Regions from separate parts of the Arthrobacter sp. NPDC058127 genome, predicted to be linked through region 1. Evidence: riboswitches for the same ligand, from Rfam matches in the RefSeq annotation. Region 1 holds a riboswitch; the other holds the start of a gene.
What was found. A riboswitch is a leader RNA that binds a small molecule or an ion and turns the genes downstream of it on or off. The one in region 1 is predicted to bind cyclic di-AMP.
Positions count from the first base shown of each region.

Region 2: linked by a shared signal. The riboswitch ahead of ACFVTG_RS13670 (hypothetical protein) and the one ahead of ACFVTG_RS17955 (NlpC/P60 family protein) in region 1 are both predicted to bind cyclic di-AMP.

Region 1 is NZ_JBHVTT010000015.1:63,135-78,054, forward strand. Features, by position in the region: gene ACFVTG_RS17925 (cold-shock protein) at 1-348, shown strand, start outside; gene ACFVTG_RS17930 (DUF3027 domain-containing protein) at 356-931, shown strand; gene ACFVTG_RS17935 (MFS transporter) at 976-2,340, shown strand; gene serC (phosphoserine transaminase) at 2,362-3,492, opposite strand; gene ACFVTG_RS17945 (metal-dependent transcriptional regulator) at 3,855-4,550, shown strand; cyclic di-AMP (ydaO/yuaA leader) riboswitch at 4,677-4,886, shown strand; gene ACFVTG_RS17950 (M23 family metallopeptidase) at 4,889-5,707, shown strand; cyclic di-AMP (ydaO/yuaA leader) riboswitch at 5,838-6,019, shown strand; gene ACFVTG_RS17955 (NlpC/P60 family protein) at 6,025-6,786, shown strand; gene ACFVTG_RS17960 (HNH endonuclease) at 7,560-8,060, shown strand; gene ACFVTG_RS17965 (molybdenum cofactor guanylyltransferase) at 8,098-8,715, shown strand; gene ACFVTG_RS17970 (DUF6457 domain-containing protein) at 8,747-9,034, shown strand; gene ACFVTG_RS17975 (molybdopterin molybdotransferase MoeA) at 9,031-10,356, shown strand; gene ACFVTG_RS17980 (FdhF/YdeP family oxidoreductase) at 10,419-12,755, shown strand; gene fdhD (formate dehydrogenase accessory sulfurtransferase FdhD) at 12,757-13,632, shown strand; gene ACFVTG_RS17990 (alpha-mannosidase) at 13,724-14,920, shown strand, end outside.
Region 2 is NZ_JBHVTT010000009.1:82,017-96,936, reverse strand. Features, by position in the region: gene ACFVTG_RS13690 (sodium:solute symporter family protein) at 1-350, opposite strand, end outside; gene ACFVTG_RS13685 (ArnT family glycosyltransferase) at 593-2,662, opposite strand; gene ACFVTG_RS13680 (glycosyltransferase family 39 protein) at 2,669-4,747, opposite strand; gene ACFVTG_RS13675 (glycosyltransferase) at 4,744-6,150, opposite strand; gene ACFVTG_RS13670 (hypothetical protein) at 6,314-7,051, opposite strand; cyclic di-AMP (ydaO/yuaA leader) riboswitch at 7,054-7,250, opposite strand; gene ACFVTG_RS13665 (sensor histidine kinase) at 7,393-8,871, opposite strand; gene ACFVTG_RS13660 (response regulator transcription factor) at 8,884-9,624, opposite strand; gene ACFVTG_RS13655 (hypothetical protein) at 9,840-10,631, shown strand; gene ACFVTG_RS13650 (winged helix-turn-helix domain-containing protein) at 11,181-12,050, shown strand; gene ACFVTG_RS13645 (SixA phosphatase family protein) at 12,262-12,792, shown strand; gene ACFVTG_RS13640 (LysR family transcriptional regulator) at 12,875-13,834, opposite strand; gene ACFVTG_RS13635 (EamA family transporter) at 13,907-14,848, shown strand; gene ACFVTG_RS13630 (hypothetical protein) at 14,821-14,920, opposite strand, start outside.

The sequences.
Region 1 (14,920 bases):
AAAGGCTTCGGATTCCTCGCAGCAGAGGACGGCCAGGAAGTGTTTCTGCCCAAATCCGCACTGCCCGAAGGCGTAGCGGATCTCAAGGCAGGCACCCGGGTTGAGTTCGGCGTCGCCGACGGTCGCCGGGGCGCCCAGGCGCTGGGCCTGCGTGTGCTGGACAAGTTGCCATCCATCGCCAAAGCCAAGCGCATGAACGCCCGCGAGCTCGCCCCGGTAGTCCAGGATCTCGTATCTGTCCTGGACAACCTCTCCGGAACCTTGTCCGCCGGCAAGTACCCTGAAGGCGCCAAGGGCAAAGCCATCGCCGCAGCCCTGCGCAAGGTTGCCGACGAGCTGGAAGCCTAAAGCTGCCATGACATCGGAATCCGCTGAAGCCAGTCCTGAAGAAAACGGCACTGGTGCCGTTCCAGCCACGGCTGGACCCGGTGCTGAGCGGAAGCCGGCAACGGCGAAACCCCGCACCGGCATTCCTGTGTGGCGGGTCGGCAAGCCGGACGCCTTCCTGGCGGCCGCAGTCGACGTCGCCCGCAACGCGGTGGAGACCATTGCCAAACCGAGTGAAATCGGACCGCATATTGCCGCGCGCTCCGAAGGCGAACGCGTGGTCACGCACCTTTTCGAATCGCGGCTGGCCGGATACGGCGGTTGGCAGTGGTACGCGGTGGTGACCCGCAACTCGCGCTCCAAAGTGGTCACCGTCAGCGAGCTTGGCCTGCTGCCGTCGGAGGACTCCATCCTCGCTCCTGAATGGGTGCCTTGGGCAAAGCGCGTCCGTCCGGAGGACGAGGCGGCCGCCGCCGAAGAGTTGGCGGAGGAGGCTGGCGCCCCCGTTGACGCGGACGACGACGGCGACCTCTCCGCTGAGGACCTCGCCGCCTCCGGTGACGGTAAAGAGAACGACGACGCCGACGACATCGAGGCTGACTAGCCCTTGGCGGACCCGGCGAGTGAATTCCGTGAAGGTCGAAATTGATGTCCACCTTCAAGTCGCTCGGTGTCCTTAACTACCGCATTTGGTTCATCGGTGCGCTCGTTTCCAACATCGGCACGTGGATGCAACGCACCGCCCAGGACTGGCTGGTCTTCGCCCATCTGAGCAACCACGATGCCGGCGCCATGGGCGTGACCTTGGCGCTCCAACTGGGGCCGCAGCTTTTCCTGGCCCCGTGGGCCGGACTGCTTGCCGACCGCTACAGCCGGCGCAGGCTCCTGGTCGTGACTCAATCGGCCATGGCGGTCCTGAGCACTGGCTTGGGACTCCTGGTCCTAAGCGGTGCAGCGCAGTTATGGCATGTCTATGTGTTCGCGCTGTTGCTTGGCGTCGTCTCGGCACTTGACGCCCCGGTTCGCCAGACGTTCGTCTCGGAGCTGGTCAAGGACGACTATCTTTCCAACGCCGTTGCGTTGAACAGCGCATCCTTCAACGTCGCCCGCATGATCGGTCCCGCCGTGGCCGGCGTGTTGACGGTTGCGGTGGGGCCGGGCTGGGTATTCATGATCAATACCCTGACCTTCCTCGCAATGCTTGGCGCGATCCGGGCCATTCCCCTTTCTTCCTTGCGCGTCCAACCCCGGGCGGCCGCGGGCAAGGGCCGCATCCGCGAAGGGCTCCGCTATGTCCGCAATCGCCCGGACATCGTGGTTGTGCTCGTCGCGATTTTCATCATGGGCACGTTCGGCCTGAACTTCGTCCTGTTCATCGCTGCCATGGTCGGCACGGAGTTCGGCATGGATGCGGGAGCATTCGGGCTGCTCAACTCAGTCATGGCGATCGGCTCCGTCGCAGGAGCATTGTTGGCCGCCCGGCGCGGACGGCCACGGATGCGGCTCATCTTCGCGGCGGCGGGCGGGTTCGGCCTCGCGAGCGGACTGGCCGCCTTGGCACCGAATTACACCATGTTTGCCTTGGCCCTGATTCCCTGCGGCCTGTTTGCCCTGACCATGATCACGAGCGCCAACGGCTATGTGCAGTCCACCACCGAACCCGTCATGCGCGGCAGGGTCATGGCGCTCTACATGGCCATTTTCATGGGTGGAACGCCCATCGGTGCACCGTTCGTCGGCTGGGTGTCCAACGTGGCCGGACCCCGATGGGCTGTGGGCGTGGCCGCGGCCGCGGGCGCCAGCACCGCCGTCGTCGGGATCGTGTGGATCATCCGCGCCCGCCAGTTGCGGCTCCGTTTCGATCGCAGCGCCCGGGGACTGCAGTTCTTCCGCATTGAGTCCCAAGGCGCGGGGGATGCTCTTAAAGGGGACAGCGCTGTTAAAAGGGACAGCGCCGTTAAGGAAGCTAGCGCCGCCCGGGATCCTCACCCGGACGACGCCGACCAGTCCTGACCGCGGGAACGCGGCAGGCCCTTACTTCTTCAGTTCGCCCACCACGAAGTCGATGCTGGCGAGCAGTGCCGAGACGTCGTCCGGTTCGATGGCGACGAAGGTTGCGATGCGCAGCTGGTTGCGGCCCAGCTTGCGGTACGGCTCCGTGTCCACGATCCCGTTGGCGCGGAGCACCTTGGCGATGGCAGCGGCGTCGATCGAGTCATCGAAGTCGATCGTGGCGATGACATTGGAGCGGTCCTCTGCCTTCGCCACGAACGGGGTGGCGTACTCGGAAGCCTCCGCCCAATTGTAGATGCGGCTTGCGGAGTCCGCGGTGCGCTTGCTGGCGAAGTCGAGGCCACCGTTGCTGTTGAGCCACTGGACCTGGGCATCCAAGGTCACCAAGGTGGACAGGGACGGCGTGTTGTAGGTCTGGTTGAGCTTCGAGTTTTCGATGGCCGTCTGCAGGTCCAGGAAATCGGGGATCCAGCGGCCGCTTGCCTTGATGCGGGCGGCGCGCTCCAGGGCGGCGGGGGAGAAGAGGCCAAGCCACAGGCCGCCGTCGGAGGCAAAGTTCTTCTGCGGGGCGAAGTAGTAAACGTCGGCCTCGGCAACATCGACATCCAGGCCGCCGGCTGCGGACGTCGCGTCGACCAAGACAAGTGAACCCTCGTCGCTACCGTGAACGCGCTTGACCGGAGCGGCCACACCGGTCGAGGTTTCGTTCTGCGGCCAGGCGTATACGTCCACGCCTGCTTCAGCCTGGGAAACGGGCCGGGTGCCAGGCTCGGACTTGATAATGGACGAAGCTTCCAGGAACGGTGCCTTGTTGGTGGCCGAAGCGAACTTGGAGCCGAACTCACCGAAGGAGAGGTGCTGGGCCTTCTTCTCGACCAGGCCGAAGCTGGCGACATCCCAGAACGCGGTGGAGCCTCCGACGCCGAGAATCACCTCGTAGCCCTCGGGTGCACGGAAGAACTGGCTAAGCCCCTCGCGGACCGAGCCCACCAGGTTCTTGACCGGCGCCTGACGGTGGGAGGTGCCGAGGATCGTTGTCGAGGCGGCGGACAGTGCCTCGATCTGCTCGGGGCGGACCTTGGAGGGCCCGGCGCCGAAGCGGCCGTCCTTGGGCAGCAAATCGGCAGGGATGGTGATGCTGTTGTCGCTCACGGGATGCTCCAATGGTGAAGTAGCGGCCTAGATGGGTCGTGGCAGGCGGCAAGCTGCCCCCTTCGACTCCCCAATTCTGCCTGACTCCGCGGGCGGGGACAGAACCGAAGGTGTCATAGTCCGCCACGTGGAAAGCATTTGTTCCACCGGGCGTGGGGCCCGTGCCTGACCGGGCGACGGAGGGGCGCTGGAGCGGGACGCTGAGCGGGTGCCGGAATTATCCGGAGTAATTCAAAATAGGCTAAGCTTGGAGCTGGCGCCCGGACCGGGACGGCCGGCCGGTTCGGCCATTGTTCGACCACTGAGTCGGCTGCGGTACGGTGGAAAATACGCAAGATACTGCGCTCGAGGAGCTGAGCTGGATGACGGATCTGATCGATACCACTGAGATGTATCTTCGGACCATTTTGGAGCTTGAAGAAGAGAACATCGTGGCTCTTCGCGCACGCATCGCCGAGCGCTTGCGGCACTCCGGCCCAACCGTTTCCCAGACCATCGGACGCATGGAACGCGACGGCCTGGTTATTGTTTCAAATGACCGGCACCTTGAGCTGACCGAAACCGGCCGGAAACGCGCCACCGAGGTCATGCGAAAGCACCGGCTCGCCGAGCGGCTCCTGGCCGATGTCATCGGACTGGACTGGGCCTACGTCCACGATGAGGCATGCCGCTGGGAGCACGTTATGAGTGAGCGCGTGGAACGGCGGCTCTACGAGCTCCTGGACCACCCCACGGAATCGCCGTACGGCAACCCCATTCCCGGACTCGAAGCACTGGGTGGAGCCGCATCGCATGCCTTCACGGATGGCGTGGTCAACCTTCTTGAAGCAATGAACGAATACTCACCGGAAAACAGGGTCACCGTCAGTCGGCTGGCCGAACCGATCCAGGTGGAACCGGAACTGCTCGTGCAGCTGGACGAGGGCGGAATCCGGCCCGGCGCGAGGGTTTCCCTGGAACGTGTGGGGGAGTACATCTCCGTTCGCGTACCCAATATCGACGGCGCGCTGGAGCTGCCGCCCGAGGTTGCCTCGCACGTGTTTGTCACGGTCGCCTAAGCTGCCCGGTAAGGGCCGTCGGCAAAGATAACGAAATTATTACTGCGGGGGTTAATCCCCTATAGTTGACTACTGGCGCCGATACCAAAGCGTTACCTGATCCGAAGCCGAGTTCTGCCAGCGGATCAGGTGGATTAGTCCATTCACTGGCAGAAGCGGGGGAACCACCATCGGCTGTCGAAAGGCGGCCTTGGGGTGAAGTCCGCAGCGGAAGTGCAAGCAGCGCAGGGTTCCTCCGGGACATACCTGCGCTTCGCGCCCTTCGCGCGGACCGGGTCCACGATCTCTCTGGCCCGAATCCGACAGCTAACTTCGCAGGCTTGCCAGAGAGGAAAACCTTGACTACGCAGAACACCAGGGGCCGCAGACGCGCGTCCGGTCCTACTGCTGAGCTGCGGAGCACAAGCGCCGTCGTGCACGAGCGGCCCCGCGATCCCCATCGCGAAGTCCGCCGCCGCAAGGGTCCCTTGCGGCAAATGGCCGAGTTCGCCGCCGCGAGCGGAGCAGGACAGAAGGCCGGAGTGGCCCTTGCCGCCACAGGCCTCATTCTGACGGTCGCCATGCCGGGCACCGGCGCCCTGACGGCCACTGCCAACTCAAACCAAGTCGCGTCGGCCGTGGGCACCCAGCCCGAGATTCCGGCCGCGGCAAGCGCCACGATCGACTTCAGCCGCGCTGCGGTTTCCACCACGGCGGATCCGGACAGCAAGCTCAAGCAGCTCTTGAGTGCGCAGTCCGTCGGCACCATCAAGGAGTCGTCCTCCAAGGGCACCCTGGGGGCGCCGCTGGACACGCTGGTCACCGCCTCGCCGTTCGGCTACCGCGTGAATCCCATCACGGGCGGTTTGGGGGAGTTCCACCGGGGCCAGGACTTCGTGGCCCAGTGCGGCACCCAGGTCCACGCGGCCGCGGCCGGCAAGGTCACATTCGCTGGATGGCATCCGTATGGCGGCGGAAACCGCATCGTGGTGGACCACGGCAACGGCCTGGAAACCACGTACAACCATTTGTCTTCGTTCAGCGTCCAAGTGGGCCAAACGGTCAGCCGCGGCGATGTGATCGCTTTGAGCGGCACCACTGGCGCCTCTACGGGCTGCCACCTCCATTTTGAAGTCATGGTCAACGGCGACGTCGTTGACCCCCTGGGCTGGCTGTAGCCAATCCGATGGACGTCTCTCGCATGCTTGTCACGCTCCGTGACCTGAATGTGACATTCAGCCAAAACTCATGTACCGTCTAACTCGCATCAACTTTTAGAGAGTTGATGCACTCGGGTGGATTGCCTAGCTCTGCCACTGCCCGAGGTTCCGTTCGCAAAACATCGTCTGGCAGAGGCGGGGGACCCACTTTTGGTCATCTTCACCGATGGCCTTGGGGTTAAGTCGCATGACTTCCGAGAGGGAGAAGTGTGGCCGGATGACTCCCATCCGAATCCGACAGCTTACCTCGCGGGCATAGGGAGAGGCCTCTTAACGTGTCTTCACGCTCTACTGTTGCGCGCCACCGTGCCGCGGTCACCAAGACCAACTCGCTTGCCGTTATCGCTAAGACTGTCGGCAGCAACGCCGGTGGCGTAGGCCGCCAGGCGGCAGTTATCGCTGCTGCTTCCGGCCTGGTGCTTACTAGCGGTATCGCAGCCAACGCTGCAGAAACCAACGTCCCCCGCGAGTCCACTTCGACCTCCGCCCTGGAAGTCCAGTCCATCGCCCAAGCCAGCATTTCGGCCGACTCCTCCGTCGCCATCAAGTACGAGCGCCCGGTGGTTTCCACCGAAGCTGCTCCGGTTGTCGCAGCTCCGGTTGCCACCCAGGAAGCCGCTCCGGCTTCGCAGGCTGCGGGTGCCGCTACCGGCGTCTCAACGCTTTCTGTCACGGCTGCTGTTTCACCCGCCACCAAGGTTGCCAGTGGCAAGGGAGCAGCAATTGCTGCCGCAGCTTACGCACAGCTTGGCGTTGCCCAGGACTGCACCGCCCTGGCTTCGAACTCCCTGGCCGCTGTTGGCATCAACTTCCACGGCTGGCCGGCAGACTACCTCTCCCTTGGCCGCACGGTCAGCGCTGCTGAAGCGCAGCCGGGAGACCTGGTCTACTACCAGAACGGTGGCATGGGCATGGCCCACATCGCCGTTTACGTCGGCAACGGCATGGCAGTCCACGGTGGCTGGAACGGCGGCACCACCGCCCTGTACAGCGTCAACGTCGGCTCCGGCCCGGTCTTCATCCGCGTTGGTGGCTAAATAGCTCCGGCTACAGAGCTTCACTGGAACATCCCCGCTGGTCCGCCCGCGGGGATGTTCTGTTTTAACGGGTTACAGGGCAAAACGTGTGTAAATCCCGGGCGCGCTATGTCCGTCCCGCCCAGCCTAGGCGGTGCCATAGGCCCTCCTCGGCGGAGCCCGGTGCTGTAGAGCTCTGGTGGGAAGCAAGCCCCTCCCATACACACGTTTTGTCCTATAACCCGACTACTTCGCGACGCGCAAATTACCTGGGGATGCGCTAGATCCCTGTCGACACCTGAATACATGTGTCGACAGGGATTTGGCGTGTCGCCCGGCTTTTGCTGTAGCGCTCGCTCGGCCCCGGGCGGGTCATGTCCGTCCCGGGATTGTTTTCGCTCGGATGTCGGATTCTGCTCAATCATTCGAATGGACCATTGCCGGGCCCACGGAATCACGGGACCGGCAACTTCGGCGAAGAGAGTGATCCAGCAGAATCCGACGGCATCCGTGGATCCAGCAGAATCCGACGGCATCCGTGGATCCAGCAGAATCCGACAGCGTCCATTAGATCCCGTCGATCTGGATCTGGTCATGGACCTCGGGCGGTTTGGAAGGTTCCGGCTACGTGTCCGGCACATGAACTTTGACCGACACTGCGCCGGAACCCCCGCAAGGATTCGTTGATCTGGCCTCCGGGTGTTTACTCTTAGGTTGTCGATCCACAGCCCGTACATGCAGAGGGCAGCCGGCCCTCGCGCCCCTGACGGGTGCGGCCGTGAAGAGGTACGTGCATGCGCACACTCGTTCTGAATGCTGGATATGAACCGCTGGCGGTAGTAACCTTCCGCCGGGCGCTGGTCCTTGTGCTCACCGGAAAAGCGAGCGTAGTGGCCGAAGGCGACGAGCCTGTCGTCGGGCCACAGGAGATTCTCGGACGTCCGTCCGTGATTCTACTCAATCGCTACATCCGGCCGAGATACAACACCATCACAGCGGTTACACGCCGCGGCGTTTTGCGCCGCGACGGCCACCGTTGCGCCTATTGCGGGAAAGCAGCCCACACCATTGACCACGTCCACCCCAAATCCAGGGGCGGCGCGGATTCCTGGGAAAACCTGGTGGCAGCGTGCTTGCGCTGCAACAACGCCAAGAGTGACCACACGCCGGCGGAGATGGGCTGGAAACTGAGGTTCACTCCCGCGGCGCCCACCGGGACTATCTGGCAGATCAAGGAGCTTGAGAAACCTGCGCCCGCATGGGATCCCTTCCTCCTGCCTGAATCGGCGGCCTGAACCGGAATTGAGCCTGCTCCCCGGGTAATCTGGGCGGGTGGACTTTGATGCGGTGATATTGGCGGGTGGCAAGTCCTCCCGTCTCGGCGGCGTGCCCAAAGCCCAGCTGAGGTACGACGGCGCCACGCTCCTTCACCGCGCCGTGGCGGCAGCGCGCGGCGCCGGGACTGTCGTCGTCGTCGGGCCTGATCCCGGGACTTTGCCGCACGGCACATTGACAGCGCGGGAGGACCCGCCCTTCGCCGGACCGGCAGCCGCGATCGCCGCCGGACTCGCCGTGCTAGAGGGACAAGACGGCGACAGTCCGTCCCCGAAGTGCGCGCCCTGGGTACTCGTCCTGGCCTGCGACATGCCCCTGGCCGCGGCCGCGGTTCCGGTCCTGCTCCAGGAACTTGCCGCCCACCCGGAAGCGGAAGGGGCCATGTCCGTATCGGCAGATGGCCGGAAACAACCGTTGCTCGGGATCTACCAGGTATCCGCTTTGCGGCGGGAAGTGCAGGCTGCGGCAGAACAAGGTGGACTGGTCAACGCCGCGGTGTTCCGGCTGCTTGCTAGGCTTGATCTGCTGGCCGTGCCTGTCCCCGCAGGATCCACCGATGACGTGGATACCTGGGACGATGCCGCGGCGCTTGGAGTGGACGGCGACCTGCCGTGACAACAGCTGTACCGGACTGTGGAGGCGGATCGTGAAGAGCCAGGAAGAAACGCTCGAGGAATGGTGCAGGAGCCTGCTGCAAGCATATGAGTTGGAAGACGTCGAGATCGACATCAACGATGTCCTGTCCCTGGCAGGCGTTGCAGCCCATTCAGTGGTTCGGCCGGCGGCTCCTTTGACTACCTTCATTGCCGGCTTCGCGGCCGGACTTGCCGCGGGTTCGGGACAAGCCACTCAATCCGCGTCGATGGATGCCGCCATGGGCCTGGCACGCACGCTCGCGAAAGATTATACGAACCCCGGAACCGACGCCGGATGACGGAAGCCCCCGAGCATGTCCCGCACGCCGACCACTTGTGGGCGGAGGCGCGGCAACTTGCCTTCGATAGTGCCACGCCCATTCCCGCCGCACCCGTTGCGCTGAAGGACGCCATCGGCAGGACCCTGGCCTTGGATGTCCATGCCTTGCAGGACCTGCCGCATTATGCGTCGTCGGCGATGGATGGCTGGGCGGTCAACGGCAGCGGCCCGTGGATCCTGGCGGAGCCGGGCCATCGGCTGGCCCCGCACCAAGCGAGCCCGATCGCCACCGGCGGCCTGATTCCGCCGGGGGCCAAAGCCGTGCTGCGGAGCGAGAGCGGGGTCCTGACCACCGACGAAGACGGCTTGCCGCTACTCGCCCTCGGCGGGAACGCGAAGCCCGGCGAACCGCGCAACGGGCAACATATCCGCAACGCGGGAGAAGAAGCCGCGGCGGGCGAGCTGCTGATCAAATCCGGCGTTGTCTTGAATCCGGCCCATCTCGCCCTCGCCGCCTTGGCCGGCCGCGACGAACTGGACGTCCTGGGCAAACCCCTCGTGAAGATGCTCCTGACCGGCTCCGAAGTGGTGACCGCGGGTGTCCCGGCCCCCGGCAGGGTGAGGGATACCTTCGGTCCCCAGCTTGGCACCGTCGTCGAACTCCTTGGCGGGATCCGCGGCGGGCAAACCAAGGTGGGCGACTCCTATGAGGAATGGCTCTCGGCCCTTGAGGAAGGCGAGCCGTCGCCGGACGCGCCACCCGCCGACGTCGTCATCACCACCGGGGGAACCGGCCGTTCGGGGACGGACCACTTCCGGCGGGCCATTGCGGAACTCGGCGGCCGATTGCTGATCGATGGAATCGCGATGCGTCCGGGACATCCTGCCGTCCTGGCCGAGTTGCCGGACGGCCGCTTCGTGTTGGGTCTTCCCGGCAATCCGCTCGCGGCCATGATGGTTCTCTTCACGATCGGCGCACCCCTCCTCGCGGGGCTGGGTCACGGGACGCTGCCCGAGGTGGGAGAGGTGCCTTGCGGCGCAATGCTCGACGCCGACCCCGGGCGAACGCGTTTGCTTCCCTTCAGGTTCGTGTACGGCTTGGCGTCGCCTGCCCAGCATGCGGGGCCAGGGATGATGCGCGGCCTCGCCGGCGCGGACGGCGTCATGGTGGTGCCACCGCACGGCGTGCAACTGGGCGAAGCAGTGCCCGCTTTTCCGTTGCCGTGGGGGCCGCCGTTTCCCCTGCCGAAGCCCACACAGGACAAGGCCAAGAAGACTCCCGCCCGGCCAGCCCGCAAAGTTCCGTCCGGGCCTGTGGACTGGAGCGCCCTGACAGGCTGAGAACTTCCCGTGCAGGATGGACGCGGGTGGATTAGCGAGTCAGGCCTTGCAATGATGGGGACATGAACAGGCATGCTCCCGAACAGGACATCAATGAAGATGACCTCCAGATCCACCCACCCAAGCGCTCCGCCGCGGGCGTCAAGGCAGTCACCGTGGCATTGGAACGGGGCTGGGCCCAAGCGGGCGTCAGCCGGACTGTCAAGTCAATGCTCCGCGTCAACCAGCGGGACGGGTTCGACTGTCCCGGCTGCGCCTGGCCGGAGTCCATTACCGGCAAACGCAGTCCCGCCGAGTTCTGTGAAAACGGGGCCAAGGCAATCGCCGAGGAGAGCACCACGCGCGTAGTCGACGCGGAGTTCTGGGCCCGGCACTCCCTGGCCGAGCTCGAGGACAAGACCGAATACTGGCTGGGCAGCCAAGGGCGCATCGCCGAGCCCGTCGTCATCCGCCCTGGCGACACGCACTATTCGCCCATCAGCTGGACGGATGCTTTCAGCCTGATCGGCGAGCACGTGAATGCCACCACGCCGGAGCGCTGCGTGTTCTACACTTCCGGGCGCACGGCCAACGAGACAGCCTTCATGTACCAGTTGTTCGCCCGGAGCCTGGGCACCAACAACCTGCCCGACTGCTCGAACATGTGCCACGAGTCTTCGGGAAGCGCACTCAACCCGACCATCGGCATCGGCAAGGGCACTGTCTCACTCGAAGACATCCATGAAGCGCAGCTTGTGCTCGTTGTGGGGCAGAACCCGGGCACGAACCACCCGCGCATGCTCTCAGCCCTGCGTGATTGCAAGAACAACGGCGGCAAGGTTGTAGCCGTCAATCCTTTGCCGGAAGCCGGACTCCTGAACTTCAAGGATCCCCAGTCGCTCAACGGCGTGGTGGGCGGTGGCACGGACATTGCCGATGAATTCCTGCAGATCAAGGTAGGTGGCGACCTCGCTCTGTTCCAGGCGCTGGGCCACCTCCTGCTGGAGGAGGAGAAGCGGCAGCCGGGAACAGTGGTGGACCGAGCCTTCATCGAGGCGCAGACCGACGGATTCGAGGCCTACGCCGAAACCCGGGCTACGCTGGACTGGGCAGAGACGGAACGCGCCACGGGCCTGAGCCGCATCGAAATCACCAAGGTGGCCGGCATGCTGGCCGCGTCGAAGGGCACCATCATTTGCTGGGCGCTGGGACTGACCCAGCAACCCCACTCCGTAGACACCTTGCGGGAAATCATCAACCTGCTGCTCTTGCAGGGAAACTTCGGCAAGCGTGGCGCCGGCGCCTGCCCCGTCCGCGGCCACTCCAACGTGCAGGGCGACCGCACCATGGGCATCTGGGAGAAGCCGTCCGAAGGCTTCCTGGCAGCCCTGGACAAAGAGTTTGGATTCACCATGCCGCGGGAACACGGATACGACTCCGTGGAAACCCAACACGCCTTGGAGAAGGGCGACGTGGATGTGTTCGTTTCCATGGGCGGAAACTTCGCCGCGGCAGGCTCTGACACTGTCGCGCTGGAAGAAGGGCTCAAGAAGGCCGGGCTGACGGTCCACATCTCCACCAAGCCCAACCGCGCCCACGTGGTGCACGGAAAGACCTCCCTGATCCTGCCCACCCTGGGCCGCACGGACACGGACGACAAACACCCGGGCGGACGGCAAATCCTCTCCGTGGAAGACTCCATGTCCGTCATCCACTCCACCCAGGGCCGCTTGACCCCGATCTCGGAGCACCTGCTCAGCGAACCCGTCATCGTCGCACGCATGGCGCAGGCGGTGCTCGGCGATAGCCACCCCGTGGATTGGCGTGCCATGGCCGAGGACTACGACGTCATCCGGGACCACATCTCCAGGGTGATCCCCGGCTTCGAGGACTTCAACGCAAGGGTGCGGACCAAGAACGGCTTCGTGCTGCCCAACCCGCCACGCGACACCCGCACGTTCGCCACGGATATCGGCAAAGCACGATTCACAGTGAGCCCGCTGGAGTACCTTGAAGCCCCGGCCGGCCACCTGATCCTGCAGACAGTCCGCAGCCACGACCAGTACAACACCACGTTCTACGGCCTCGACGACCGCTACCGGGGCATTTCCGAAGGCCGCCGGGTCATCCTGGTCCACGAGGACGATCTCAGCGAGCTCGGCTTCGGGGATAGGGACATGGTGGACGTCATCTCCACTTTCGGCGGAACGGAACGCCGGGCGAACAAGTTCCGACTGGTTGCCTACCCCACGGCCAAGGGTTGCGCGGCCGCGTACTTCCCGGAGGCCAACGCCCTCGTCCACCGGGAGCTCGTTGCCCGGGAATCCAACACGCCGGGCTACAAGGCCATGACGGTGCGGTTCGTCAAGCACGGGGAAGCCGCCGAGCACGCGGAAGCTGCCGGGACGGTGGGTATCTGAGATGGGACGGGTGACCCAGCGCCGCAAGGTGCACAAATTCGTCCTGGATGGCTCCGAACAGGCGCTGGAGCACCCGGTCCGCTACCGCGAAGACTTCCTTGCCGTCGAGGAACCGCTCGAGGTGCGCCTGGGGCACATGTCCTTCTCCGTAACCATGCGGACCCCTGGCGACGACTTTGACCTCGTGGCGGGCTTCCTGGTCTCCGAAGGTGTCATTTGGGACCCCGCCCAGCTCATTTCCTTGCGCTTCTGCGCCGGCGAGGACGAGAACGGCGTTCAGACCTTCAACGTGGTGGAGGCCCAGTTGCGTCCCGACGTCGTCCTTCCGGAGACGGGCCGCAACGTCTACACCTCCAGCTCGTGCGGGATCTGCGGCACCGACTCTATCGAGGCAGTGCGCAAATCCTCACGCTTCAGCCCTTCGGGCGACCCCCTGAGCGTCCCGGTAGAGGTTCTGGCCTCGCTGCCTGACCGCCTCCGCGAAGCACAGGCGGTCTTCGACAAGACCGGGGGAGTGCATGCCGCCGGACTCTTCCGGATCCACGACGACGGCGAGGCTGAGCTACTGTGCCTCCGGGAAGACGTGGGCAGGCACAATGCGGTTGACAAGGTAGTGGGCTGGGCTCTGCGCGAAGGATTATTGCCCTTGCATGGCACGGTCCTGCAGGTCTCCGGGAGGGCATCCTTCGAGCTGGTCCAGAAGGCGGCGCTCGCAGGAATCCCGGTTTTGGCCGCCGTCAGCGCACCCTCCAGCCTCGCCGTGGAGCTCGCCCAGGAGACTGGTTTGACCCTGGTGGGATTCAGCCGGGGGACCAGCCTGAACGTCTACGCGGGCAGTGACAGGGTGGCGGTGGGGGCTAAGGACCTGCAGGGATAGCCGCCAATCACTTGGCTATTGTCCCGGAACAACGTAGATTTTATCCATCGAATGGAATCTCAACCTAGCCCACCGCCAAAGGGGACTTCAATTGCACGACGACCGCCGGATCACTGAGAAGCGGCTCGAACGTTTTGTCCGGGAGCGGATAGCCCCCGCCATCTATGGCCGCGCGCTGCCCCTTGAACTGAGCAGCTGGGATGCCCCGGGCGAGCCGGTTCCAGCCTCGGAAGCACTCCGCCAGGTCTTCGAACCCCAGGAACACGGTGCTGCGTGGGGCAAGGCCTGGAGCACCAAGTGGCTGCGGCTTCGGGGCGAGGTTCCGGAGGGCTGGGGAGTTGCCGATGGCACCACGGTGGAGATCGTCGTCGATCTCGGGTTCAGCAACGATTCCCCCGGATTCCAGTGCGAGGGCATCGCCTGGCGGCCCGACGGCACCATCATCAAGGCCATTTCTCCCCGCAATCAGCACGTTCCGCTGAAGCTTTTGGGTGGCGGCCTGTCAGTCGACTTCTACGTCGAAGCCGCAGCTAATCCGGATCTCAGCCAGGAGTGGAGCTTCGCGGCAACCCCCCTGGGGGACAAGTCCACCTCCGGAGACGAGCCCCGCTACCGGCTCGGACGCATCGCCATAGCCGAACTCAACGAGGTGGTCTGGGAGCTCCACCAAGACATCTGGACCCTCAGCGGGTTGATGCACGAGCTGCCCTTCGAACTGCCGCGGCGGCACGAGATTCTCCGCGCCTTTGAGCGCATGCTGGACGTCATGGACCCGGACGATATTGCGGGTACCGCAGCCGCCGGCAGGGATGCCCTAGCCGAGGTCTTGAGCCGGCCCGCTTACGCCTCGGCCCACGAACTTCTGGCCACTGGCCACGCCCATATTGACTCGGCCTGGCTATGGCCGGTCCGTGAGACCATCCGCAAATGCGCCCGCACCTTCTCCAACGTTGTCGCCCTCATGGATGAGAACCCCGATTTCGTCTTCTCCTGCTCCTCGGCGCAGCAATTGGCATGGATGAAGGAGTTCTATCCTGAGCTGTTCATCCGGATCCGGGAGAAGGTGAAGGCCGGGCAATTCGTGCCGGTTGGCGGCATGTGGGTTGAATCGGACACCAATATGCCCGGCGGCGAGGCAATGGCCCGCCAATTCGTCGAGGGCAAGAGCTTCTTCCTGCAGGAGTTCGGCATCGACTGCCAGGAGGCCTGGCTGCCTGACTCCTTCGGATATTCCGGGGCCCTCCCGCAGATCGTCAAGTCCGCTGGTTCCCGGTGGTTCCTGACCCAG
Region 2 (14,920 bases), on a different contig from region 1:
TTGTAACGGGTAGCCAGGTATTCGAGCGGGGAGATGATTCCCAAACGCTGCCTCAGTCGCGGCCAGCGCGGGGCGAAGAAGACAGCGCCAACAAGGCAGGCGATGGTGATCGTAAGGGCCCACCACACGTACAGTGCGAAACCGGTGGTGTAGGCGATGGCGGCGTAGGCCACGAAGACAGCAGCCGAATAGCCGGACATGTGGTGGGAAATCCCCGCCAGCCACCACGGCATCTTCCCACCGGCTGTGAAGAAGTCCGCGGCGTTTTTCACTCGGCTCTTGGCCCACCAGCCGATCCCTATCATGACCACGAAGTAGGCCCCTAAAACGAGCCAGTCGGCGAAATACATACATGCTCCTTGATGCGACGAAAGCTTGGAAATGGGATCTGCAGTGGCGTCCACTTTTCTCTGCAAACGTTTGCAAAACAAGAGTCTTTTTGAAACTTTTCCCCGGGCCTCCTCAGCCGCCGCGCCAAGGACTTCTACGTCAACAAAGCCGAGCAGGGAGACGGCAACAGACGGGCTGTGGCAGATTGCGGATTACTCCGCGATCATTGCCGCAGCCCGTCCGGGTGCTTCGGCCAGCCCACTCAGCCGGCCAGTGCGTACACCGTGGTCCCGCCGATGGTCTGTGACTGGAAGTTCGCAGCCACCCATTGCTCGATCTGCGCAGGAGCGTCCGATCCGCTGTTCGCCTGCATGGTCCCCCCGGCGATGAAGTAATGGATCTTGCCTTGTGCCACGAGCTGCTGGAACTGTTCGAGCGTCGGGGACGGGTCCGTGCCGTTGAAGCCACCCACAGCCATCACGGGCAGTTCGGTGGCCAGTTGGTAGCCGGCGGCGTTGTTGGAGCCTACGACGGCGGCCGCCCACGTGAAGTTCGAGGCGCCGGATTTCAGCGCGGCAACCATTTCCGACGACGGCGTGGTGGCGCCAAGCAGGCCGCCCATGCCGCCGCCTTGCCGGTTCCCGCCGAAGCCGCCGCCCTGGGCGCCCGGCTGTTGGAGGGCTTGCGGGGGAGTGTTCTGGGCCCCTTGCCCGAAGCCGCCCCGGCCTCCAAAGCCGCCGAAGCCACCAAATGTAGTCGTTGGACCGGCACTGGGGATTGCGCCGCTGTGCGTCACGGAGGCGGTTGAGATGGAGTACGCCAAGGGGCCGGCGAGGGAGGCCGCTAGGGCGAGCACCGCCGTCGTGCGCTGAAGGATGCGGGACGGGAAACGTCCCGAGAGTAGCACCCCGGCCGCGGCTGCCAGTGCCCCCAACAGCACCGCCCAGCGCAGCAACGGACCATAGGCGGTGGTGCTGCGCAGGAGGTCGAAGGCCGTGAATCCTGCTGCGGCCACTGCCATGGCGAGCATGACCGCGGCGACGAGCTGTGCGCGATGCTGCCACAAAAGCACCCCGCCCAGACCCGCGAGCCCGGCTATGCCCGGGGCCAGCGCCACCGCATAGTAGGGGTGGATGATGCCAGCCATGAAGCTGAACACGAGACCGGTGACAAGCACCCACGAACCCCACACGATCACGGAAGCCCGGACGGAATCCGTGCGCGGGGCGCGGCGGCCCAGCCACAGGAGTCCCGCTCCGAGGATGAGCACCGAGGGGAGCAACCACGCGATCTGGCCGCCGAACTCGCTGTTGAACATCCGGAACAGCCCGGGAACTCCCCAGCCGTTGCCGCCCCCGACGCTGCCGGTCTCCTGGCCGCTGAGCCTGCCCAGGCCGTTGTAACCGAGCGTCAGTTCAAGGATGGAGTTGTTCTGGGAGCCGCCGATGTAGGGCCGCATGTTGGCCGGAATGAGTTCGACGACGGCGAGCCACCAGCCGGCCGAGACCACCATGGCCGCCCCCGCCGCAAGCAGCCGAAGCAGGCGACGCCCCACTCCACCTTGCGCGGCAAGCACGTACGCCACGATAAATCCAGGAACCACCAGCAGGACCTGGAGTTGCTTGGTCAGGAAGCCGAAACCCAGGAACACCCCGGCAAGCAGGAGCCAGCGCAGTTTGTTGTCCTGGATGGACCGCAGCGTGGCGTAACCGGCGGCCGTCATGAGCAGCACCAGCAGGGCATCCGGGTTGTTGAACCGGAAAATGAGGGTGGCTACTGGGGTGATGGCCATGACGACGGCGGCCAACAGCCCGGCCCGGTGGGCGAGCCGTGGATCGCCGCTGGCGGGGACCGCTGCTCGCCGGACTGCCAGATACAGCAGCCATGCAGTGGCAACGCCCATGAGCGCCTCGGGAACCAGGATGCTCCAGGAGTTCAGCCCGAAGATCCGTACCGAGAGGTCCATGATCCAGAGCGACGCCGGCGGCTTGTCCACCGTGATGGAGTTGGCGGCGTCGGAGGATCCGAAGAACCACGCGGTCCAACTCTGCGAACCGGCCTGGGCCGCCGCGGAATAGAACGCATTGGCCCAGCCGGAAGCGCCGAGGTTCCAGAGATACAGGACCGCGGTTGCGAGGAGCACAATGCCGAGCTCCACGCGATCCCGCAGGGCCTGCGGACCACGGTTGCTGCGGGACTTTCGGGTCACGCCGGCCCGGGCGCGGCCGCCCCCTCCCCTGGGAGCGGCCGCTTCCGGCGGCTCTACCGAACGCGACGGCGGAGCCGACTGCCCTGCTTTGGAACCAGTGTCTGTGGAATAGGAAGTGGTCATTTGGATCTACTTTGTCAGCTTGTAGACGGTGGAGTTGCCCACCGTCTGGGCTTGGAAGTTGGCCTGTACCCAGGAGGCTACCTCGGAATTGCTACCTTGGCCTCCGAACCCGCCGCCGCCACCCATGCCTCCACCTGCGATGTAGTAACCGATCTGTCCCTTGGCCACCATGTCCTGGAACTGTGCCAGCGTCGGGTAGGGATCGCCGCCGTTCCAGCCCCCGAGTGCGATCACGTTCGTGTTCGTGGCGAGCTCAAGGCTTGCGGCTTGGGTGGCCCCGGAGACGATCGCCGACCACTTCGTGGTGGTGGACGTCAGCAGCGCGGTCAGTCCGGCGTCGGCCGTTCCCTCGGAACCGGGCCCTACCGCCTGACCCGCGCCGCCGGCTGCGCCGAAACCTCCGGCGCGGTTTCCGAAGCCGCCCATGGCGGAGCCGGTGGGACCCGACGTCGGGATGGAACCGGAGTGCGCGGTAGCCGCCGTCGCGAGCGTCCATGCTGCCGTTCCGAGGCCGCCGGCCAGAAGCGAGACAACTACGACGGCCGCGGCCGCTGCATTCCGGAAGCGGCCGGCCGTGTTTTGGTCGGCAAAGCGCAACGAGTCGAAGCGAAGCAGGATTGCCGCGGCCGCCACCACCCCCAGGACGACGATCACGATGCGCAACCACGGAAGCCATGAGGCATCGCGGCCCAGGAGAACCGCGGACCACGCTGAACTACCGAGGATTACCACGGCCAGGACGATCCTGGCCGGCCAATATCCGCGGCCACGCCACAGCTCAACACTGCCAATGCCCACCAGGGCAGCGATTGCGGGTGCGAGCGCTACCGCGTAGTAGGGGTGGACGATGCCGCTCATGAAGCTGAAGACGCCCGCCGTGACCAGAAGCCAACCGCCCCACAGGATGAGCGCGGCACGGGTACGGGAGGCCCGCGCTTCCCGGCGGGTGAACCACAGGCCAGCCGCCAGAAGAATCAGCGCAGCAGGGAGAAGCCAGGAGACTTCAGCACCGAAGCTCGTGCCAAACATGCGGGTGATCCCGGCAGCTCCACCGAAACCAGTGTTGCCACCACCGCCGCCGCCAAAGGCGCCGAGGCCACCGAGATTGCCTCCTGCAGGGGCGCCCGCTCCGCCTCCGCCGGGCGTGCCTTCACCCGAGCCGGTGATGCGGGACAGCCCGTTATATCCAAAGGTCAGCTCCAGGAAGCTGTTGGTTTGCGAACCTGCCATGTAAGGCCGTGACGAGGCCGGGGTCAGCTGGAAGAGAACGATATAGCTGCCCGCCACTACTGCGATACCGGCCAATGCGCCGAGCAGGTGCAGCAACCTCCGCCTGAACGGAGTGGGTGCGGCCCAGAGGTACGCGAGTCCCAGGCCCGGAACAATCAAGAATCCCTGCAGCATTTTGCTCAGGAACGCGAGGCCCACGACGGCGCCGGCTGCGGCGAGCCATTTCCAGCCCGCGCGTTCGATAGCACGGGTAGTGAAGTACGCCGCCAGGACCAGGCACAGCGTCAGCATGGCGTCGGGGTTGTTGAAGCGGAACATGAGCGCCGCCACCGGCGTCAGAGCCAAAGCCCCACCGGCCAACAAGCCGGCGCCTGGTCCGGAGACCCGCTTGACCGTCAAATAGAGGAAACCGACGGCGGCCACGCCCATCAGTGCCTCGGGAACCAGCATGCTCAGGGGAGAGAAGCCGAAGATCCGGCCCACCAAAGCGGGGATCCACAAAGACGCCGGGGGCTTGTCCACGGTGATGGCGTTGCCGGCGTCGAGCGAACCGAACAGAAACGCCGTCCAGTCCTTGGTGCCGGCCTGGATGGCCGCGGCGTAGAAGGAGTTTCCGTAGCCGGTAGCCGCGAGGTTCCAAAGATACAGGAAGGCTGTGGCTACGAGGAGCCCGGCGGCGGACGGCCGTACCCAACGGGGCTGCCGGCCAAAGGCGTATCGCGTCCAGCGGGGCGCGGCACCGGGGGCTGACGGGCCGGCCGAGTGACGCGGTGCGTCGGCAATCCCGACGCCGGATCCGGCGTCAGCATTTCCGGCGGCCGGTCCTGTGCTTGCGGGAGTAATCGTGGAGGTCATGATGCTGCCGTTTCTGTGCGCGATTTGGCTTGTTTGGTGGGTGCAGTCGCCTGGGCGGCAGGCTGCCGGAAGACCCAAAGCCGGAACAAGAGGAAGCGGACTGCGGTAGCGGCGAGGTTAGCGGCGACCACGGTGAGGAGTTCACCCCAGCGGTCCGGCGTCGTCGTGCTGTGCACCAAGGCGAGCGCCCCGGAGGTGAGCGCGAGGCCGATCCCGAAGACGATCAAACCCTCGAAGTGGTGCCGAACGGGATTGCCGCCCTGGATGCCGAAAGTGAAGCGCCGGTTGGCACCGGTGTTGGCGATGGCCGTGACGAGCAGCGCCAGGAAGTTGGCCAGTTGCGGGTCCATGAAGCCGCGGCAGAACAGGAAGATGAGCACATAGGCGAGGGTGGACGCAGCGCCGATCGCGGCGAACCGGACCAGTTGTCCGAAAAGGCTGCTGCGGGGGCTTTGCTCGGCAGTACGCGACGAGGCCGGAAGCGGCCCGCGTGCAAGTGCTGCCCGCAGTTCCGGAATGGGGATGCGGCCCGAGACGAGATCCCGGGTGAGCCGGACCATGCCTCGGATGTCGGCCAGGGCGGTGCGCACCACGTCGACGCTCGAATTCGGATCGTCGATCCAGTCGACGGGAACTTCGTGGACCCGGAGGCCGCAGCGTTCGGCGAGGACGAGGAGTTCAGTGTCGAAGAACCACGAGTTGTCCATGGTGTGCGGGAGGATCTGCTGAGCGACGTCTGCCCGGATCGCTTTGAAGCCGCACTGGGCATCGCTGAAGCGGGCACCCATCAAGGAGTGCAGCATCAAGTTGTAGCTACGCGAAATGAACTCGCGCTTGGGGCCGCGGACGACCCGCGAGTTTCTAGTCAGCCGTGTGCCGATGGCGAGGTCCGAATGGCCGGAGATCAGTGGCGCCAAAAGGGGCGCCAGAGCGGCGAGGTCGGTGGAGAGATCCACGTCCATGTAAGCGAGGACCGGCGACGGCGATGCCAGCCACACCTTGCGCAGGGCGTTGCCGCGTCCCTTCTCCTCAAGATGGACAACCGCGAGCTCAGGCAGTTCCCTTGCCACGCGCTCCGCGATTTTCAAGGTGCCGTCCGTGCTCGCGTTGTCCGCCACGGTGATGCGGAAGCCGTGCGGGAAGGATTCGCGCAAGTGGCCGTGAAGCCTGCGCAGGCACTCCTCGAGGTCGCGTTCCTCATTGAAGACGGGGATGGTGACGTCGAGGACAGGGATGGCGGTGTGGGTGTCCACGGGGGCGCGACGCACGGTGCTCGGTTGAATTGGGGTGTTGGGTTGAACGGGGGTGTTGGGGTGGAAAGGCGCGTTGCCTTGGATGGGAAGGCCCGGCGGCACCACCGCGGGGTCCTTCAGGGTTCCGGAGGTGGATTCGATGAGCGTCATGTATCCAGAGTGCGGCTGCCTAATATGAGGGCTTTAGGCGGAACCTGTGACGTGGCTGTGGATGTCTGAGCGCCGTGCGGGAATCATGTGCCCGGCCAGAATACGTCGAGGCCCGCCCCGGAAGGGACGGACCTCGACATACTTTTGCTCGTGGCTCGTGGGCTTAGTACCAGTTGTGGGCCAAGTGGAAGGACCACGCCGCCGACGGCGATCCGTAGCGTTCCTTGATGTAGTTCAGGCCCCAGCGGATCTGAGTCTGGTAATTGGTCTGCCAGTCGGCGCCTTCTGATGCCATCTTGTTGCCCGGCAGCGATTGCCCAATGCCGTAGGCGCCACTGGAGGCGTTGGTGGCAGTGGTGCGCCAATCCGATTCCTTGTTCCACAAGGTGATCAGGGCTGACATTTCGCCCTGGCCCCAACCGTAGGAGGGAAGGATGCTCGCGGCGTAGGCCTGGGCGCCAGCCGGATCATCGACGGCGACGGGTGCGGCCGGAGCTGCTGGCGCCGGGGGTGCCGCGGGGGCGGCCGGTGCGGCAGCCTGGGGCGCGACGGCGGCCGGAGCAGGGGCGGGTGCCTGGCTCGGCGTCGGCGTGGCGCTCGGCTTGGGGCTCGCGCTTGCGCTCGCCGACGGCGTGGCGCTGGCTGATGGCATGGCTGAGTGATCCGCCGTGCGCGATTCGGAGGTCCGGCTCATGTCCTGGGCATTGATGGCCTGTCCGGCGGCTTGGGTGGCGGCGCCTGCACCGAGGAACACGGCGACGACGCCGGCAACAACGGCCATGCGCTGGCCGGTGCCGAGGTTCGAGGCGACTCGCCTCAAGGTGGAACGTGACTTGTTTCTCCGGGCAGGTTCGCCGCGGTGGCGCGCAACAGGGCGCGACTGATTCCTGGAATCAGACATGGTGATTGCCTCTCGACGCCTGCGGAGTTAGCTGTCGGATTCGGATGAGGTCATCCGGCCGTGGCCACAGCGAATCGTGGCGGTACGGCTTCACCCCTAGGGCTGGCTCAACATGAGCGCTTGCCCGGAGACCTGGGTCCCCCGTCTCTGCCTGGACTGTTGGGCACCGGGGAGTGGCAGAGCTCGGCGCCTACCCGGCGGTGGCCGGAATGATCCAGCGCACCCATTCGACGGTACAGGAGGATCCAGCTTAAGTCACATTTAGGTAACGGAGATCACGACGCCGGTGCGTCGACTTGCGCTCGACGCGCACCGGCGTCGCGCTTTTCTGGTTGGTCTCTTCAGGCGGTGGCGGTCCTGAGCGCCGGGAGCCGCACCGCGAACTCCGTCCGGCCCGGGCGGGACGCCACTTCCACCGTGCCGCCATGCGCCTGGACAATGGATTCCACAATCGAAAGGCCGAGCCCGGACGTGCCCTCGGAACCGGAGCGGGCGGCGTCGGCACGGGCAAAGCGCGAGAAGATCCTGCCCTGGAATTCAGGCGGGATGCCCGGGCCGTTGTCGGTCACGGTCACCACGGCACTGCCATCGGCGGAGCGCATGACGCCCGTGACCACGGTGGTTCCCGCCTCGGTGTGCTTGCGGGCATTGGAGAGCAGATTCGCCAGAACCTGGTGGAGTTGGGTGGTGTCGCCGCGGACCGTGAGGGGCTCATCCGGGAGCTTGAGCTGCCAGATGTGCTCGGGGGCCATGACTTTCTCGTCGCTGACGGTTTCGATCACCAACTGCGTAAGGTCCACATCGGTGAACTCCGGCGCCTTCCCTTCGTCAAGCCGGGCCAAGAGAAGGAGGTCCTCTACGAGGGTGGTCATACGTTCTGACTGGCTCTGCACCCGGCCCAGTGACTTGCGGCCGTCCTCCGTGAACGTCTCGGTCATGCGCAAGAGTTCGGTGTAGCCGCGGATGGCGGTCAGCGGAGTGCGTAGTTCGTGCGACGCGTCGGCCACGAACTGGCGCACCTTTGTCTCACTTTGCTGGCGCGCTTCGAGGGCGCTGGAGACGTTGTCCAGCATCAGGTTCAATGCATGGCCGACGCTTCCCACTTCGGTGCTCGGGTGGGCCGCCGACGCAGGAACGCGCACCGCGAGGGCCACCTCGCCGGCGTCGAGCGGAAGTTTCGATACCTTGGTGGCAATGTCGGAGAGTTGCTCCAAGGGGCGCATGGTGCGGCGGATCAGCACCGTTCCGGCCAGCCCGATCAGGACCAGTCCGCCCAAGGACACCAGCACCATGGTCCACACGAGCGAGGCTTCGGTGTCCTCTTTCGAGGCGAGCGGCAGCCCCGTGATAACCACATCGCCGTAGGGTGTTTCGGCAGCCACCAGCCGGTAGCCGCCACTGGACAGGGTGCGATCAACAGGGCGGCCGTCGGAGGGGAGGGCCAACAGGATTCGCGCGTCGCTGGGGGACAACGGCGCACGGGTGGCATCGGAGGACAAGAATCCGGCATCACTGCTCACCTGGCCGCCAAGAATGCGTGCATTCAGCGTGCCGATGCTCTGGCCCCGGGGATCCAAGGGGTCCGGACGGCCGCCCGGGTTGCCCTGCGGTGGGCGGCCATGGGAGGCCTGCATCAATTGCTGGTCCAGCTGCTTCGTGAGGAACACGTCCATGGAGGCATAGCTGACCACCCCGACGGCACCGCAGATGGCCACAAGGAGTGCCATCGAGAGCAAGATCAAGCGCGTGCGCAAGTGCCAGGTTGAAGGATTGAACCAGCTGTGGTCAGTCTGGCGGGGGATACCCGAGAGTGCGGACATTCGGCGCCCCGGCTATTCGGCAGGCTTGATGACGTAGCCGGCTCCGCGCACCGTGTGGATCATGGGCGGGTGGTTGGCCTCGATCTTCTTGCGCAGGTATGAGATGTAAAGCTCCACGATGTTGGCTTGGCCGCCGAAATCGTAGTCCCACACACGGTCCAGGATCTGGGCCTTGCTCACCACGCGCTTGGGATTTTCCATGAGGTAGCGCAAGAGTTCGAACTGGGTTGCCGTGAGCGGGATGTCCTCGCCGCCGCGGGTAACTTCGCGGGTGTCCACGTTCAGGGTCAAGTCACCCACCACCAGCTCGGCCGTGTCCATCGCGGCCACTCCCGAGCGCTGGACCAGGCGGTGCAGGCGCAACAGGACTTCCTCCATGCTGAAGGGCTTGGTGACATAATCGTCGCCGCCGGCTGCCAACCCGACAATCCGGTCCTGCACGTCATCCTTCGCGGTGAGGAAGAGCGCGGGCACCTCAGGCGCAAAGGCGCGGATCCTGCCCAGCAGCTCAACGCCGTCGAACCCTGGAAGCATCACATCCAGTACCAGGACGTCCGGGCGGAAGTCCTTGGCGAGCTTTACCGCGGCGGGACCGTCGCCGGCCACAGCTACCGACCAGCCCGCCATGCGTAGGCCCATGCTCATGAGCTCGGCGAGGCTGGGTTCGTCGTCCACCACGAGGGCACGGATGGGGGAACCGTCCGGGTGGCTGAGCTGCGGAAGGTTATTGGTCATGGAGTGCGAGGATGCCATGGGACAACTCTCCAATCTGCCGGTTTGCCAGTGCTTTGCCGATGCTGTGAGCACCCTGTGAGTCCCAGCCTAGCCACCTGTCCGGAGGTTGTAGCGGTTCTGCAGGTCACAGGGAAGCCTGCAGTTCGACACAGCCAACGCACAGCAACGCGGCTGACGCTGTTTGGGACAGGAACATCTACGACCAAACAGTCCCGACTTCGATGGAGAACATCATGGAACAGCAAAACAACCCCTCCGTACCTGGTTCCGAGCCGGAGAATGGGCACCCGCAGCCGGTGATCCGGCCCCTTGATGATTCCGGGCAGCCTGGTGCCGGGCAACCTGGCGCTGGGTGGGGTGCGCCGCAGCCGCCGGCGAACCAGCAGCCTGGGCAACCTGCCGCCGGGTGGGGCGCGCCGCAGCCGTACAACGCAGGACAGCCCCGACCTTCGTTTTTCAAGAATTGGAGCCTGAAGAAGGGGCTCATTGTTGGCGGCGTCGCGGTGGTTGTCGCTGCAGCGGCAGGAGCCGGTGCATATGCCGCCGGAAACGGGACGGCGGCGGCTGATACCACCAACGCGCAGGGACCGGGTGCCGGGCAGAACGGCCAGGGCGGATTCGGTGGCCCCGGCGGCACGAACGCAGGTCCGGGCGGGCTCGGCGTCGGCATGGGTGGCCTGAACGCCGCGGTCCACTCGGAATATGTGGTCCTCCAGAACGGCAGCTACGTCACCATGGCGGGCCAGCTGGGTACGGTCACCGACATCTCGGCGAGCTCCATGACTGTCAAGAGCGACGACGGGTTCACCCGCACTTACACGCTGGGAACGGACGTCGTGGTAGAGGAAGGCATGCGGCAACGCGGAAGTGGAACCACGGGCACCACCCTGACCCTCGCCGATGTGAAATCCGGATCCAGCGTGAGGGTCACAGCGCTCAAGGAATCCGACAAGTACACGGCCCAGTCCATCCAGATCGTCACTGCCACCACATCAAGTACCCAAGGAACCGGCACCACCAACTAGTGAGGAGGGCGATTGCAAAGCCCCTAGCAGACGATTTGCCAAAAAATTTTCACGAGACGCGGATCCAGGATTGGACAAGGGTTGTTTCATATCTCGAGATTCAAAGGCAAGCGCGTGACGTGACTTAAGATTCAGAAAAGGACAACTTCATCAAATTTTATTCGAATATTTCACTGAGAATAGCCATTGTGACGAACGAGAATGGGTCACATTTGGACATGTCTGAATTGTGATGTGCGGCACAATAGTCCGATTCGTCTCAAAATGTGGACGGTTCGGCCCTTTGTTACTTGCAAGTTCCCTTTGTTACGTTGCACACTTCAAATGTGAACAAGAACTCAACAGCATCTGCAGCCGCAGCGATCGAGCCCAGCGTACCCGCTGGTTTTTCGATGAGCTGTTGTCGAATGCATGCCTAACTTAAGACCCCAACAAGTTTCAGGCATTCGCCCCCTGCCCAGCGTCGGGCGCCCCTCCCCATCTCATTGCGGGGACCAGACCAGCATTCGAAGCCGCGATGACGGCTATTCACTTTGAGGTAAGCAATCCATGTCAGTTGCATCCGGATACGTCCACATCTCCGTCCGTAACGCCAATAAGGCCGCGTCGAACGCCGGCCTGCGTCCCGGCTTCGGCAACCGCCCGGCCTACGCCCAGCCCGCACCGCAGGGTGCCAGCCAGGCGCCCGGTTACGTCCCCCAGGGCTACAACCCCAACTCCTACGGCCAGCTCCGCGCTGTTCCCGTCAACGAGGCCTCGCCGATGACTGCACCCACGCCTGTCCTGGCTCCAGCGGACCGCTCCATCCGTCCCGTTGCAAATGACAATGTGGCCCGCGGATTCGTGCTCTACATGGGCATCGACGAAGACACGGCTGCGGCCGCCGGAACGTCCATTGCCAAGCTTGCCCAGGAAATCCGGGCCTACGCGCAGTCCCTCGTTTCCGGCGCCGAGAGTTATGCCGCCGTCGCGGTAGCCCCGGCCAGCGCCCCCGGTTCCGCGCTCGACGTCGTCCGCTCGACTTTCGGTGACCCCACCGTTGGCAACCGCCAGCGCTCCGAGGCTCTCCGCCCGCAGCCTGCACAGGAAGCCCGCCCGTCGGGTGTCTTGATCGACCTCGCCCGCCGTGAGGTGCACCTCGACGGCGAATCCCTGAACCTCACGTTCAAGGAATTCGAGCTCCTCAACTACCTTGTCGAGAACGGCACCCGGACCGTGGGCCGCGACGAACTCCTCGAGGGCCTGTGGCGCAACGCCGAAGAGGTCCCCAACGAGCGCACCATCGACGTCCACATCCGGCGCCTCCGCTCCAAGCTCGGCCGCCTCGCGAACACGGTCCGCACCGTACGAGGCCAGGGCTACCGTTTCTACGAGCACCCCGAGGTCATCGTCTGGGCCGCTCCGGAATACTCGATCTAGTCTCCACGCGCTCAAAGCGCCCGCTCCGTTCTTTGGGGGCGGGCGCTTTCGCTTCCGCGGGACGATCCCTCGGCGCCTGCGCTCGTCCCTCACGCAACAACGGCGCTTTCGGGATGTCCCGCTCACGCGACAGCGCCCGCGCGAACCAGGCGGCCGCATTCCTGCGCTCAGGACCAGTGAGCATGTGCCTCCGCGGCGATAGGGTGGGGGGATGAGCGAGCATCACATCAAGCGGCTGGTGATCATGCGGCATGCGAAGTCGGACTGGCCCCTCGGGGTGCCGGATCATGAGCGACCCCTTGCCGAGCGTGGCCACCGGGAAGCCCCCCTGGCCGGGAAGTGGCTCCTCAAACACCACGTGATTCCGGACTTTATCCTGTGTTCGTCCGCGCTCCGGACCCGGCAGACCTGCACTTGGGTGTGCAGCGAATTGGGGGACAAGGCCCCGACGCCGAAACTCGAGGACGGTCTGTATGCCGCCTCTGCGCAGCGCATGTTGACAGTCATCAACCATGTACCGGAAACCGTCACGACTCTCATGATCTTCTCGCACATGCCCGGCGTGCAGGACCTCGCGATGCACTTGGCTTCCCGTGATTCGGACCATGACGCCTACATGGATGCCGCAACGCGGTATCCCACGAGTGCCATGACGGTGATGGAACTCGAAAAGCCGTGGGCCGAACTAGATGGGCAGGATGCTCGGCTGACGCACTTCGCAGTTCCGCGCCCGAAGAAGTAGCTCCCTCGCGCGAACTGGCAAATAATGCCCCTTTTTGCGCCGCCAGAGGTCATCTGCTGCCGGTTCGCGCGGATGGTCCGAACTAGCCCACCTCGAGGCCTGCGGCCACATCCTGCAGCAAGCGCACCACGTGGCGGATACTGGGGCTTGCCGTCATGGTCTTCCGGTACACGATTCCCACCTGGCGTTGCTGCATCGGATTGACCACGGGCACCGTTACCACTCCAGCGGGGAGCTCGGGCCGGCCGAGCCGCGGCACCAGCGCCACCGCCACACCCTGCTGGACCATGGCGATATGCGTGGAAAAGTCGGGGTCGTAGATGCGGATGTCCGGCACCCGCCCCAGGCCTGCGAGGATCGCCAGCAACGCCTCATTGCAGATGGCACCGGCCGGGGTGCTGATCCAGCTTTCGTCCACCAGGTCGGAAGGCTCGACGGCGGTCCGGCCAGCCAGCGGGTGGGCTGAGTTCAGCAGGACGTCGGCGGTGTCCAGGCAGAGGTCCTCGTGGACCATGTTCTCCGGAATAACGAGGGGCACCGAGTGCCAATTGTGCACGACGCCGAGATCGGCCTCCCCGGTGGCGACCCTCTGGACGGCCTCGCGTGGGTCCTCCGCCACCACGCGGACCTCAAGCCCGGGGCCGCCGAGCCCGGAGCCCGCCGCTGCAGAAGAGCCGCCGGTGCCGGTCCGAGCGGGAGCCAGTTTCCCCAGCATCGGCCCTACCAGTCCGCGGCAGGCCGTGGAAAACGCCACGAGACGCAGCACTCCGCTCGGCTTCTCCGGGTCGGCGAGCAGGGTGGCCTGCAGTTCTTCCAACTCGCCCAGGATGCGCCGTCCGTACTCGGCCAACGCCATGCCCCGGTCCGTCAGCAGAACGCCGCGGCCGTGGCGTTCCAGGACCGTCACGCCACTCTGCTTCTCGAGCTTCTTGATCTGCTGGGAAACCGCCGAGGGGCTGAAGCCCATGGCCTCCGAGGCAGCCACCACCGAGCCTTGCTGTTCCACTGCTACGAGGGCCCGTAGCGCCGCAATTTCAATCATGAAGCAAACGTACATGATTCGATGCAGAATTCAATGCTGGTGCTTCATCCTCTTGGCTGTCAGAGTTGAATCGTGAATATCCGCCACTCAGCACTCGCCGTCCTTGTCGCCGTCCTTTGGGGCCTGAATTTCGTCGCGATCGACTTTGGATTGCACCCCGGCAACGGGAGCGGGGGCGCGGCCGACGTGCCGCCTCTACTGTTCGTGGCCATCCGCTTTGTGCTGGTGGTGTTCCCCTGCATCTTCTTCGTCCGCAAACCTGACGTCAGCTGGAAGGCGATCATCGGCGTCGGGCTCTTCATGAGCGCCGGGCAATTTGGCCTTCTCTACCTGGGCATGGCGCTGGGCATGCCGGCCGGGCTCGCCTCCCTGGTGCTGCAGGCGCAAGTACTCCTGACGGTGCTGTTGGCGGCGCGCTTCCTCGGCGAGCGGCCCAGCAAGCGCCAACTGACGGGGGTGGTGTTGGGTGTCGCCGGACTTGCCCTCGTGGCAGTGGGCCGAAGCTTGGTGGCACCCGTGGTGCCGCTCATGATCGTGCTCGCCGCCGCGTTGTCCTGGGCCGCGGGTAACATCATCGCCCGCAAGGCCAAGGCGGCCTCGGGACTGGGCCTGGTGGTCTGGTCCGGGGCTGTGGTGCCCTTGCCGCTTGCGGCGCTGTCGCTCATCGTGGACGGCCCGGCCGCCGTCGTCGGGACCCTCACCAACCTGCAACCGGCGACCATCCTGAGCGCCCTGTACACCGCCGTATTCGCCTCCCTGGTGGGTTATGGCATCTGGAACCGGCTGCTCAGCCTCTACCCGAGCTCGGCCGTGGTGCCGTTCACGTTGTTGGTCCCGGTGGTGGGAATGACCGCGGCGTGGCTGCTCATCTCAGAGGTCCCGACGACGGCGGAACTGGCCGGCGGCCTCCTCCTGCTGGGCGGCGTGGCGACAGCCGTGCTGCAGCGGCGCGCGAAGCCCGGGAATGTGGCGGCGCCCGAAGTGCGTCAGCGCTTGGGGGCCGGCTTGCGCTGAGCCGGCGATCGCGGAATAGGCGATCCCGTCGTCGGGCGCTTGGCGGGGGCGGCGGGCGAGCGCCGTGCAGGG